2 regions of the Escherichia sp. E4742 genome follow, and region 2 is predicted to be linked to the other one. Evidence: predicted binding sites of a transcription regulator. Region 2 holds the regulator's gene; the other holds the start of a gene.
What was found. The regulator PurR, encoded in region 2, represses purine synthesis genes. The targets are predictions, from matches to a motif close to CANGCAAACGTTTGCNTG.

Region 1 (6,389 bases), 710 kb from region 2:
CTTTGCAGGATTTCGGCGGGAGTTGCAAGTCAGGGTGCCAGACTGGCACCCTGAGTGAAGGCATCATCCTTCGTTATGCATTTCCAGGTTTTCCACTTCGTTCTGACGTTGCAATGCTTTGGCGTCGTCATTACGTAAAGTATCGAGAAAATCGAGATAGCCCTGATCAACATCTTTGGTGACGTAGACGCCGTTGAACACCGAGCATTCAAACTGCTGAATATCCGGATTTTCAGCACGAACAGCTTCGATCAGATCGTTGAGGTCCTGGAAAATCAAACCGTCAGCACCGATGATCTGGCGAATTTCATCCACTTCACGGCCGTGAGCGATCAGCTCCGTGGCACTCGGCATATCAATACCATAAACGTTCGGGAAGCGAATCTCTGGTGCCGCAGAGGCGAGGTACACTTTCTTCGCTCCGGCTTCGCGTGCCATCTCGATAATTTGTTCAGAGGTGGTGCCGCGCACGATGGAGTCATCAACCAGCAGGACGTTTTTATCGCGGAACTCAGCGCGGTTGGCGTTCAATTTACGGCGCACAGATTTACGACGCAGCTGCTGACCCGGCATGATGAAGGTACGACCAACATAGCGGTTTTTAACAAAGCCCTGGCGGTACGGTTTGCCCAGAATTCGGGCAATTTCCAACGCGATATCGCAGGAAGTTTCCGGGATTGGAATAACCACGTCGATATCCAGATCTTCCCATTCACGGGCAATTTTCTCGCCCAGTTTCGTGCCCATATTCACACGCGCGCTGTAAACGGAAATTTTGTCGATGAACGAGTCAGGACGGGCAAAGTAAACATACTCAAACAGGCACGGATTGCTGACCGGATTGTCAGCACACTGACGGGTAAACAACTGCCCTTCTTCAGTGATGTAAATCGCTTCGCCTGGGGCGACGTCACGCAGGAACTCAAAGCCCAGCGTATCGAGCGCAACGCTTTCGGAAGCGACCATATATTCTGTGCGATTATCGTCAATATCACGTTTTCCCAGTACCAGCGGACGAATCCCGTTAGGATCGCGGAAAGCAACCATGCCGTGGCCGATAATCATCGCCACACAGGCATACGCGCCGCGAATTTGGCGGTTAGTCGCGGCAATGGCGGAGAAAATATTATCGGCTTCCAGCGGGTAGTGGCGGAAGTTATCCAGCTCGCTGGCGAAGATATTAAGCAGAATTTCCGAGTCGGAAGTGGTGTTGATGTGGCGGCGTTTTTCTTCAAACAGTTTTTTACGCAACTCGTGAGCGTTGGTCAGATTGCCGTTGTGGGCAAGCGTAATACCATACGGAGAGTTAACGTAAAACGGCTGCGCTTCAGAGGCACTGGAGCTGCCAGCCGTAGGGTAACGCACATGACCAATGCCCATATTGCCCTGCAAACGCTGCATATGGCGAGCTTCAAATACATCGCTCACCAGCCCGTTCGCTTTACGCAAACGGAAGCAGTTATTGGCATCTATGGTGATGATGCCGGCGGCATCCTGACCGCGATGCTGAAGCACCGTTAAGGCATCATAAATCGACTGGTTAACCGGCATAACACCGGCGATACCGACAATACCGCACATACGTCTTTTTCCTCGTTAAGCCACATCTCAGAGCACTTACGCCCTGGGCAAGAAACTTGACGAGCTTTGCAGATAATCAAAAAACCATCTGATGATAAAACTGAACTGCGGGATCAGTTGTGATTTACTCCAGTCTTCGCTTTTCGACACTCCAGTAAAGGAGTCGAGAAAGAAGAGAATGGCAGCAACAATCAACACACCGCGCAACGCACCGAAACAGACGCCCAGCACCCGATCGGTGCCTGACAATCCCGTTTTCTCCACCAGCTGGCCTATCACGAAGTTCACGATAGCACCAACGATCAGGGTAGCGATAAACAGTACCGCGATGGCAATCCCATTTCGAACCAGTTCGTCTTCAAAGCCCGTAAACCAGACTGACAGGTAAGTGTAGTAATGACTGGCAACAAAGAAAGCACAACCCCATGTCACCAGCGATAACGCTTCACGAACAAAGCCGCGGATCAGGCTAACCAGAGAGGAAAAAGCAATCACCGCGATTATGGCGTAATCAATCCAGACCATATGTGTCCCACGATTTTACGCCCTGTCATCCTGTTCGGGGCGCATTCTAACAGAAAAAGAAAACGTTTGCGTAGGGATTTCCTTCCCGCGCATCAATAAAAATGGCGCTGAAAAAATATTCAACGCCATCGACTTTTTATGCCTTTGCGGCACCGGGCAATCATTGTCGGATGCGGCGTGAACGCCTTATCCGACCTACGGTTCTATCCCTGCGTAGGCCTGATAAGACGCGCTGGCGTCACATCAGGCAACGGCTGTCGGATGCGGCGTGAACGCCTTATCCGACCTACGGTACTGCTCCAGCACAGGCCTGATAAGACATGCTGGCGTCGCATCAGGTAAAACCGTATTAATTCGGCGTGTAGCCCATAACCACGCCGCTCAAACCAGAGATCTGCTTCAGTTCGCCAAGCGATCCTTTCAGCTTATCTTTTGAGGCATCTGGCCCCACGAGAATACGGGTGATTTTACCCTGCACTGGCGTCGACGGCGAAGTATAAACCCGATATCCCGCGCCACGCAGCTTACCGACAATCTCATTCACTTTATCGGCATTTTTCAGCGCGCCCAGTTGCACAACATAGGCTTTACCCGTCGGCGCTGCTTTTTCTTCAACAACCGGCTTCGGTTCTGGCTTCGGCGGGGGCGGCACTTCAACCTTCGGCTTAGGCGGATCCACCGGTTTCGGTTTCGGTGGAGCGACTGGTGCAGGCTCCGGTTCAAACACGGTATTATTGGCCGCAATGGTTGTCGGGTCGAGCGAAGGCGCTGCGGCATCACCTGCCCGCACCTCTTCTGCCGCGCCTTCTGGCGGCTGTGTCGGCAACGCCTGAGTGGCGGCTGGCATCATATCTGGCTCGTCACGATCGCCCGCTTTCGGCACCAGCGGGATCGCTGCGAACTCATCCTGATAATGTTTTTTCTGCCCATCAAGCAATCCTGGAAGCACAATAACTCCCAGAGCTACCAGCACAATAGTGCCAACTAACCGATTCTGAAACTTACTCGCCACCGCTTCTCCTCGCGTCAATCACTTCCATGACATGTGCGACCGTATGGAACGAACCACACACCAGCACGGTATCTTCCGGTTTAGCGTCCGCCATTGCGGCTTCCCATGCCTGCGCAACGCTATCGAATGGTTTGCCGTTCCCCAGATGCTCAAGCAATCGTGCTGCCGTGGCACCGCGCGGCCCTTCCAGTGGCGCACAATACCAGTCATCAACCACGCTTTTCAACCAGGCCAGTGTTCCGGCAATATCTTTATCATGTAGCATACCGATAACCGCCAGCACGCGCCCGTTTTTCGGTAACGCTTTCATGCGTCCGGTAAGATATTCCGCCGCATGAGGATTATGGGCGACATCAAAAATAACGCGTGGCGTCTCGCTCACAATCTGGAAACGTCCAGGCAAAATTGCGCTGGCAATACCGTCGCGAATTGCCTTTTCACTGACTTCCAGGCCGCTGGCACGCAGTGCCGCCAGCGCTGTTGCGGCATTCGGTTGCGGGACAAGTGGCAACGGTAACCCCGCCAGCGTGCCGTGAGCGTCGGTAAATGACCAGTCATGGTCAGTGACTGAATAATTCCACTCAACGCCACAACGTTGCAACAGTGCGCCTTTCTCCTGTGCTACATCGGCAATGGTGTAAGGCATTTCCGGTTCACCGACGATCGCCGGTTTTTCACTGCGGAAGATCCCCGCTTTCTCACGACCAATGCTTTCACGATCTGGCCCCAGCCAGTCGGTATGATCCAGCGCAATACTGGTCACCACGGCAACATCAGCATCGACAATGTTAGTCGCATCCAGACGACCGCCCAGACCTACTTCCAGAATCACCACATCGAGTTGCGCCTCTTTGAACAACCACAATGCCGACAGCGTACCGTATTCAAAATAAGTCAGAGAAATATCGCCGCGCTCGGCCTCAATCTCGGCAAAAGAAGCCGTATGGGCCGACTCCGCCAGTTCTTTGCCCTGTATACGAACGCGCTCGGTATAACGCACCAGATGCGGCGAACTGTAGACCCCCACCCTGTACCCTGCCGCCATCAGAATCGACTCCAGCGTACGGCAGGTCGTGCCTTTGCCATTAGTTCCCGCAACGGTAAACACAAACGGTGCAGGTTTAAGGACGCCAAGACGCGCCGCAACCAGGCTGACGCGATCAAGGCCGAGATCGATAGTTTTACTGTGCAGGTTTTCCAGATAAGAAAGCCACGAAGCCAGAGGCGACGCGGCTTGAGGAGTGCGTTTGATAATCATGGTATCCGCTGATTCGTTACGGGGAGAATAAATAGCAAAAGGGCAGAGCCAGTGGCCCTGCCCTTATCAGTTATCAGGCCTCTGGTTCCTGATCCGGCACCGGTGGCACCACTTCGCCTTCACGCGGCGCATCAGGATTAGGCGCTGGCAGATTCATCAGCTTCGCCAGAATGCTAGCCAGTTTCAGGCGCATTTCCGGTCGACGGACGATCATATCGATGGCGCCTTTCTCGATCAGGAATTCACTGCGCTGGAATCCTGGCGGCAGTTTTTCGCGAACGGTCTGTTCGATAACGCGCGGACCGGCAAAGCCGATTAACGCTTTCGGTTCAGCAATATTGAGATCGCCCAGCATCGCGAAGCTTGCAGAAACACCGCCCATAGTCGGGTCGGTCAGTACAGAAATGTACGGTAACCCGCGCTCCTGCATTTTCGCCAGTGCCGCAGAGGTTTTCGCCATCTGCATCAGCGACATTAACGCTTCCTGCATACGTGCGCCACCAGAAGCGGAGAAGCAGATCAGCGGGCAGTTATCTTCCAGCGCTTGCTCAACGGCACGCACGAAACGAGCGCCAACCACTGAACCCATTGAACCGCCCATAAAGGCGAATTCGAATGCCGCAGCGACAACCGGCATACCGTACAGAGTGCCTTTCATCACCACCAGCGCGTCTTTTTCGCCGGTTTCTTTCTGCGCAGAGGCCAGACGGTCTTTATACTTTTTGGAGTCACGGAACTTCAGCACATCTTTCGGCTCAAGCTCGCTACCCAGCTCCACAAGGCTGCCTTCATCTAACAAGCTATGCAGGCGGTTACGCGCCGACATACGCATGTGATGGTCACACTTCGGACAGACCTCAAGATTACGTTCCAGTTCAGCGCGGTATAAAACCTGACCGCAGCTATCACACTTAGTCCACACACCTTCAGGAATGCTCGCCTTGCGGGTGGGAGTAATGTTGCTTTTAATTCGTTCAATCCAGCTCATTAGGGACCTTTCTGTCTGAACCTGGTTCGATGCCAGTTTTATCTTTGGGGACGCATAATGCCATTTTTGCCCCCAACAGACCATGAATGTTGCACATTAAAACATAACAGCCCGAAACTTTGGATAAAAAAGTGGTCGAACCGCGGAGTTACTTTTTATTTTGCGGCGCGGGCCGCAGCGCGTTTGTGACGGATAATTTCGATGACGCCCGGCAAAATGGAAACCACAATAATACCGACGATCAGCAGCTTAAGGTTATCCTGAACCATCGGGATTGTACCGAAGAAATAACCTGCATAGGTAAAAAGCAGTACCCATAACAGTGCGCCGATCACGTTATAAGCGGCGAAATGACGGTACGACATGTGGCCCATACCCGCAACGAACGGGGCGAACGTTCTGACGATAGGCACAAAACGAGCGAGAATAATGGTTTTGCCGCCATGTTTCTCATAAAACTGGTGCGTTTTGTCGAGATAACTGCGACGGAAAATTTTCGAATTGGGGTTACTGAATAACTTCTCACCGAACAGTCGCCCAATGGTGTAGTTGACCGCATCACCCACAATTGCAGCAATCAACATCAGTACCACCATCATATGGACGTTGAGATCATTAGTCTCCAGAGATGCCAACGCGCCAGCGACAAACAGCAACGAATCACCAGGCAGGAATGGCGTTACCACAAGCCCGGTTTCACAGAACAGAATCAAAAACAGAATGGCATAAACCCAGACGCCGTACTCTGCGACCAGCTCAGCCAGATGCACATCAATATGCAAAATAAAATCGATGAGGAAATAAATCAGGTCCATAATTGCCTATGCCTTGTACTCTTCATTTCTCAGGCTGTAACTGCGTTGGCTACAGCCTGAAATTTTTAGAGCATTATTCTCATTAGTCCGCCAGAAACAGCGGGCCCATTGGCGGTTTTGGAAGATCAAATCGGTCAGGGTAATCTACCGCAACCAGATACAGCCCTTCCGCTTTCGCCGTTGCTGCCGCCAGCGTTCTGTCCTTTGCCG
Region 2 (6,389 bases):
GCCGTGCTCCAGCAATGCGTAGTGTGTCTTTGAAATGATGGGGGAGTTGGTTTTCAAGCCCAGCGCGTAAGACTTTGCTAAAAAACATATCCAGTCGGTCACATTCCCACCAGCCATCCATATAACTTTCGCCTAACCCCAACGATCCTTCCTGTAGAACGCGTTTAAAAAAATCGGGGTTTTTAACTCGAATATCTGCCGGGGCAGAGCCATTAATGGCGATGCCTGCACGGCTAAGTAATTCGTTGGCGATACGGTACCAGTTGTCATCCGGTACGCTGACTTCTTCTATACACGATGAACTCATAGTTTCTCCATCACTGGTCGGTGATCAGAACCTTAAAACAGCGTAGACGCTTTTTGGGCTTTGTGAGAAATCTCGCAGGAAAACCGCGAGTCTATAATCCGACGTAGAACAGAGGAAAGGAGGAACCCTTGCCGAAATGACCATCCATAGTGACCCGGGAACGCTCCTGTCCCCGTAAAAACATAATATTTATCGTAATATTAACAACTGGAACTCAGTATAGGCTGCTAATCTCAATCATACAACAAAATTTTGTTAGCAGCCTAATTATAACGATATCGCTATAGATCAATGTGATTCACTATGTGCGACTTCCGTCTCGCCATGATTCTGGCAGTGAGATTCAGTTTGATGTTGCATCTTATAGCCGATGGCAACCAGCACCACAGTCGATAACATTACGCTGGTGGTGGTGAACAGCGGCGTGCTGACGCTGATGAGCCAGGAAACCCCCAGGCTTGCGAGGAAGCACAGACCCAATTGCAGGGTATTCTGCAATGCAGCAGCGCGGCCAGTCGCATGCGGGAAGGGGCGTAGCGCCTGGGCGACCACAATCGGGTAGATTGCCCCGTTGGCAATGGCCATCACACAGAATGGGATCAGAATTTCGGCCAGCGACACATGGCTAATGAAGCCCGCAGCCCAGGTTGCTACCACGCTGACGGCAAACAGCGCCAGCAGCCACGGTAACAACTGCTTACCCTGCCATTTCTGCAATGCGGCGCGACAGCCGTAACCACCAATAAGAAACGCGATGGTTTGCGGAACATAACTTAATCCGATTACTGCCGGACTGTAGCCCATTTCGCTGAGGATAAACGGTGAACCGGTTAGCCAGGCAAAGAAACTGGCTGAACAGGCCGCATAAATCAGCACATTCCCGCGATAGGTTTTTGAACGCAGCAGATCGGTAAAGGTCAGTCCATCCTGACTATTATTGCGTGCTTTCGTGGTGGGTTTAAGCCAGAAAATGGGCAGAATCAGCACTACGGCAATGGCAAACAGAGTGGCGAAAATCGCCTGCCAGGAAAAATGGACCAGCAGCCAGCTACCTAACAGCGGAGCAAGCGCCGGAGAAAGCCCCACTAAAGGCATAATGGTCGCGAAAATACGGTTAACTTTTTGTGAAGGATAGTAATCCGTCACCAATGCCTGCCAGATAACGGCCGCGGCACAGACACCCACTGCCTGTACAAAACGCAATACCAGCAGCGTGGCAGCGTTTTCCACCCATAACATCCCCAGACTACCCAGCGCAAAAATTGTCAGGCCGATCAATAACACAGGTTTACGACCATAACGATCGGAGAGCGGCCCCCACAGGAGCTGGGCAGCGGCAAAACCGGCAAGGAACAGACTAAGGCTGGCACTGACAGCAGACGCAGGCGTTTGCAGGTCGGCCTGAATGGCGGCGAAAGCAGGCAGATACATATCGGTTGCCAGAAAACCGAGTACGCTCAAACCCGCCAGCCAGACTAAAAATCTTTTCCCAGGTTGCATGTATATTCTCTAAATTCCTCAATTAAACACCGTCGCAAAGTGTAGGGAGTGAAATTCCTGTTGTGAAACGGTAATATTTGATGACTGGTTTCAAAAATTTTGCAGGCAAACTATGTGGTCTGAATATTCTCTCGAAGTGGTTGATGCAGTGGCGCGAAATGGCAGCTTTAGCGCTGCAGCCCAGGAGTTGCATCGCGTTCCTTCTGCGGTCAGCTATACCGTGCGTCAGCTGGAAGAGTGGCTGGCGGTGCCGCTGTTTGAACGGCGTCATCGTGACGTGGAACTGACCGCTGCCGGGGCGTGGTTTCTCAAAGAAGGGCGCTCTGTTGTCAAAAAAATGCAGATCACCCGCCAACAATGTCAGCAGATAGCGAACGGCTGGCGCGGTCAATTAGCTATCGCGGTAGATAATATTGTCAGGCCAGAACGCACGCGGCAGATGATTGTTGATTTCTATCGCCATTTTGATGACGTCGAACTTCTGGTTTTTCAGGAAGTGTTCAACGGCGTCTGGGATGCGCTTTCCGACGGGCGCGTGGAACTGGCGATTGGCGCGACACGAGCGATTCCGGTCGGTGGCCGTTACGCCTTCCGGGATATGGGAATGTTGAGCTGGAGTTGCGTTGTTGCCAGTCATCATCCGCTTGCGTCGATGAATGGGCCGCTCAGCGATGACACGTTGCGCAACTGGCCGTCGCTTGTGCGCGAAGACACGTCGCGGACGTTGCCCAAACGAATTACCTGGCTGCTGGATAACCAAAAAAGGCTTGTCGTACCTGACTGGGAATCATCGGCAACCTGTATCTCGGCCGGTTTATGCATTGGCATGGTGCCTACGCATTTCGCCAAACCGTGGCTTAATGAGGGAAAATGGGTGGCGTTAGAACTGGAAAATCCATTCCCTGATTCGGCATGTTGCCTGACATGGCAGCAGAATGATATGTCGCCAGCGTTAACCTGGTTGCTGGAGTATCTCGGCGATAGTGAGACGCTGAATAAGGAGTGGCTGCGGGAGCCGGAAGAGACTCCCGCAACGGATGATTAACGACGATAGTCGCGGAACGGACCGTCAGCCACGGAGCGGCGTTCAATAAGCCGCGGATGAACTTCGATAGACTGCGGTTCTTCGCGTTTGTTGACGATACGGTCCAACAGCATGTTGAACGCCGTTTCGCCCAGTGAATCTTTTGGCTGATGGATAGTGGTCAGCGCCGGGGTAAAGTAGCGGGCGTTGCGTACGTTATCATAACCGATCAGCGAAACATCCTGTGGTACGCGCAGACCCATTTCATCAGCAGCGCAAAGTGCGCCCATTGCCATGATATCGCCACCACAGAAAACCGCAGTAGGGCGGTGTGGCTGCGACAGGATTTGTTGCATGGCGCGATAACCCGATTCAGGTTCAAAGTCACCCTGCACAATCCAGTTTTCTGGCACCTTGATCATCGCTTCTTCCATCGCCTTCATAAACCCTGCCAGACGACCCGCGCCGGTATTACGTTCCAGAGGGCCAGGGATGACACCAATTTCGCGATGGCCGCGTTCGATCAGATAGCGTCCGGCCATGTAGCCGCCTTCAAACGCGTTATCGATGACCGCATCGGTAAAGTCGGCTTTTGCTTCGCCCCAGTCCATTACCACCATCGGGATATGGCGATACTCTTCCAGCATCGCCAGCAACGGTTCCGGATACTCAGAACACATGACCAGCAGGCCATCGACGCGTTTTTGCGCCATCATCGACAGATAGGCTCTCTGTTTCTCCAGATTGTTCCACGCGTTGCCGAGGATCAGCGTGTAACCTTTCTGGAAGCAATTTTTTTCAACCGCTTCGATGATCTCCGCGAAATAGGCTGCTTCGCTGCTGGTCGCCAGCAAGCCGATAGACTTGGTATGGTTAACCTTCAGGCTACGCGCTACCGCGCTAGGGGAGTAGTGTAATTCTTTAATCGCTGCCCACACGGCGTTGCGCGTTTCTTCAGCGACGAAACGAGTTTTGTTTATAACGTGTGACACAGTTGTAGTGGAAACGTTTGCTCGCTTCGCTACATCTTTTATTGTTGCCATTCCATTTCACTCCAGACCCTAACTTCAGCTCCTGCAAAATCGCAAGGTAAACGTTTGCCTTTACACACCTTACGCGCAACAAAAGTGTTGCGGTACGCCGGAAAAACGACACAGAGCGTCAGGAAGGGGTCAATGGCCAGTACGCAAATAGTGTAAGCGTGGAATTTTGGCCGATCTTGATGAAAAGGGGAAGTGGTAAAAACACTTATCATTATAAATGGCGGGAGATTTTTTCTTCACAGTGTGTAAAAATGCGTAATATCACTTTTTGTAGGGTAATAAAAAAGGAGAAAACTTGATGAGTACCGACCTTAAATTTTCACTGGTAACAACCATTATTGTCCTCGGTTTGATCGTGGCCGTAGGTTTGACTGCCGCGCTGCACTGATTTCCCTTCGAGGGAGCGCATCCTCCCTCGCACTCTCTTCCCTTTTGTTAGCAAAATGGCAAAAGTGTTTTCTCTTTTTGTTATTTTCAATTTTTTGTGATTGCTGTCATGCTTTCGCCACTTTGATGAATATCGTGTAATGACGCGAAGAGGTGGAGATTAGACATGAAAATTAACTATCCGTTGTTGGCGCTGGCAGTTGGCGCGTTTGGTATCGGGACAACGGAGTTCTCGCCAATGGGCCTTTTACCCGTCATTGCGCGCGGTGTGGATGTCTCGATTCCTGCTGCGGGCATGTTAATCAGCGCCTATGCGGTTGGCGTGATGGTTGGCGCGCCGCTGATGACATTACTGCTGTCTCATCGCGCCAGGCGCAGTGCGCTTATTTTCCTGATGGCCATTTTCACTCTTGGCAACGTGCTTTCCGCCATCGCGCCGGATTATATGACGCTGATGCTTTCACGCATTCTGACCAGTCTGAATCACGGGGCATTCTTTGGTTTGGGTTCAGTCGTGGCCGCAAGCGTTGTGCCTAAACACAAACAGGCCAGCGCTGTCGCCACTATGTTTATGGGCTTAACTCTGGCAAATATTGGCGGTGTTCCTGCGGCGACCTGGCTTGGCGAAACTATTGGCTGGCGGATGTCGTTTCTGGCAACGGCGGGGCTGGGCGTAATTTCAATGATTAGCCTGTTCTTCTCGTTACCGAAAGGCGGCGCAGGAGCTCGACCGGAAGTGAAAAAAGAGCTGGCTGTATTGATGCGTCCGCAGGTGTTATCAGCCTTGCTGACGACGGTACTGGGGGCTGGCGCAATGTTTACCCTCTACACCTATATTTCACCAGTACTGCAAAGTATCACCCACGCAACGCCGGTGTTCGTAACAGCCATGCTGGTGCTGATTGGCGTCGGGTTTTCTATCGGTAACTATTTAGGCGGTAAACTGGCAGATCGTTCGGTCAACGGCACGCTGAAAGGCTTTTTGTTGCTGCTGATGGTGATTATGCTGGCGATTCCGTTCCTGGCGCGTAATGAGTTTGGTGCGGCTATCAGCATGGTGGTGTGGGGCGCAGCAACTTTTGCGGTTGTACCACCGTTACAGATGCGTGTGATGCGAGTTGCCAGCGAAGCGCCGGGGCTGTCTTCCTCAGTGAATATTGGTGCCTTTAACCTGGGCAATGCTCTGGGTGCCGCGGCAGGTGGCGCAGTGATTTCGGGTGGTCTGGGGTACAGTTTTGTGCCGGTGATGGGGGCGATTGTCGCAGGACTGGCATTGTTGCTGGTGTTTATGTCAGCCAGAAAACAACCTGAAGCAGTTTGCGTTGCCAACAGCTAATAAAACAAAACGCAGAAGGGGATACCTTCTGCGTTACAGTTTGCAGGCAAATTACGTTTTATCTTGCCGCAAGCGCCTTAACCGACCTACATTGGTGATCCGCGTAGGCCAGATAAGCGTAGCGCGTCAGGCAATGTTGCATTTGCCATCAGTTATTATGCAGCGAGATTTTTCGCTACGAATTCCCAGTTCACCAGCGCCCAGAAGTGCTCCAGATAGCCAGGACGCGCATTGCGATAGTCGATGTAATAAGCGTGTTCCCAGACATCAACGGTCAGCAGCGGGGTCGCATCGGTGGTCAGCGGAGTACCAGCATTAGAGGTAGAAACGATAGCCAGTTTGCCATCGCTGTTTTTCACCAGCCAGGTCCAGCCAGAACCAAAGTTTTTGATTGCAGCGTCAGTAAATTGTGCTTTGAAATCGGCAAAGCTACCGAAAGATGCGGCGATAGCTTCAGCGACTTCGCCAGTCGGTTCGCCACCGGCGTTCGGTGCCAGGCAGTTCCAGTAGAAAGTGTGGTTCCAGACCTGAGCTGCGTTGTTGAATACGCCACCTTCAGAGCTGCGAATAATCTCTTCCAGTGATTTACCTTCAAACTCGGTGCCTTTAATCAGGTTGTTCAGGTTAGTGACGTAAGTCTGATGATGTTTGCCGTAGTGATACTCAATGGTTTCCGCAGAAATGTGTGGAACCAGAGCGTCTTTAGCATATGGTAGTGCAGGTAATTCGAATGACATTGCTACTCTCCTTTATTATTCATTGGTATACGCACAATAGCCTTATTGTGAGTAC

Region 1: the regulator PurR is predicted to act here: its motif matches at 2,162-2,179, upstream of cvpA (colicin V production protein).

What each region holds. Positions count from the first base shown of each region.
Region 1 is NZ_CP040443.1:360,767-367,155, forward strand. Features, by position in the region: gene purF (amidophosphoribosyltransferase) at 64-1,581, opposite strand; gene cvpA (colicin V production protein) at 1,618-2,106, opposite strand; gene dedD (cell division protein DedD) at 2,456-3,118, opposite strand; gene folC (bifunctional tetrahydrofolate synthase/dihydrofolate synthase) at 3,108-4,376, opposite strand; gene accD (acetyl-CoA carboxylase, carboxyltransferase subunit beta) at 4,450-5,364, opposite strand; gene FEM44_RS01765 (DedA family protein) at 5,520-6,179, opposite strand; gene truA (tRNA pseudouridine(38-40) synthase TruA) at 6,262-6,389, opposite strand, start outside.
Region 2 is NZ_CP040443.1:4,771,200-4,777,588, reverse strand. Features, by position in the region: gene cfa (cyclopropane fatty acyl phospholipid synthase) at 1-307, opposite strand, end outside; gene punC (purine nucleoside transporter PunC) at 596-1,807, opposite strand; gene punR (DNA-binding transcriptional activator PunR) at 1,920-2,852, shown strand; gene purR (HTH-type transcriptional repressor PurR) at 2,849-3,874, opposite strand; gene cydH (cytochrome bd-I accessory subunit CydH) at 4,173-4,262, shown strand; gene FEM44_RS23215 (MFS transporter) at 4,428-5,597, shown strand; gene sodB (superoxide dismutase [Fe]) at 5,753-6,334, opposite strand.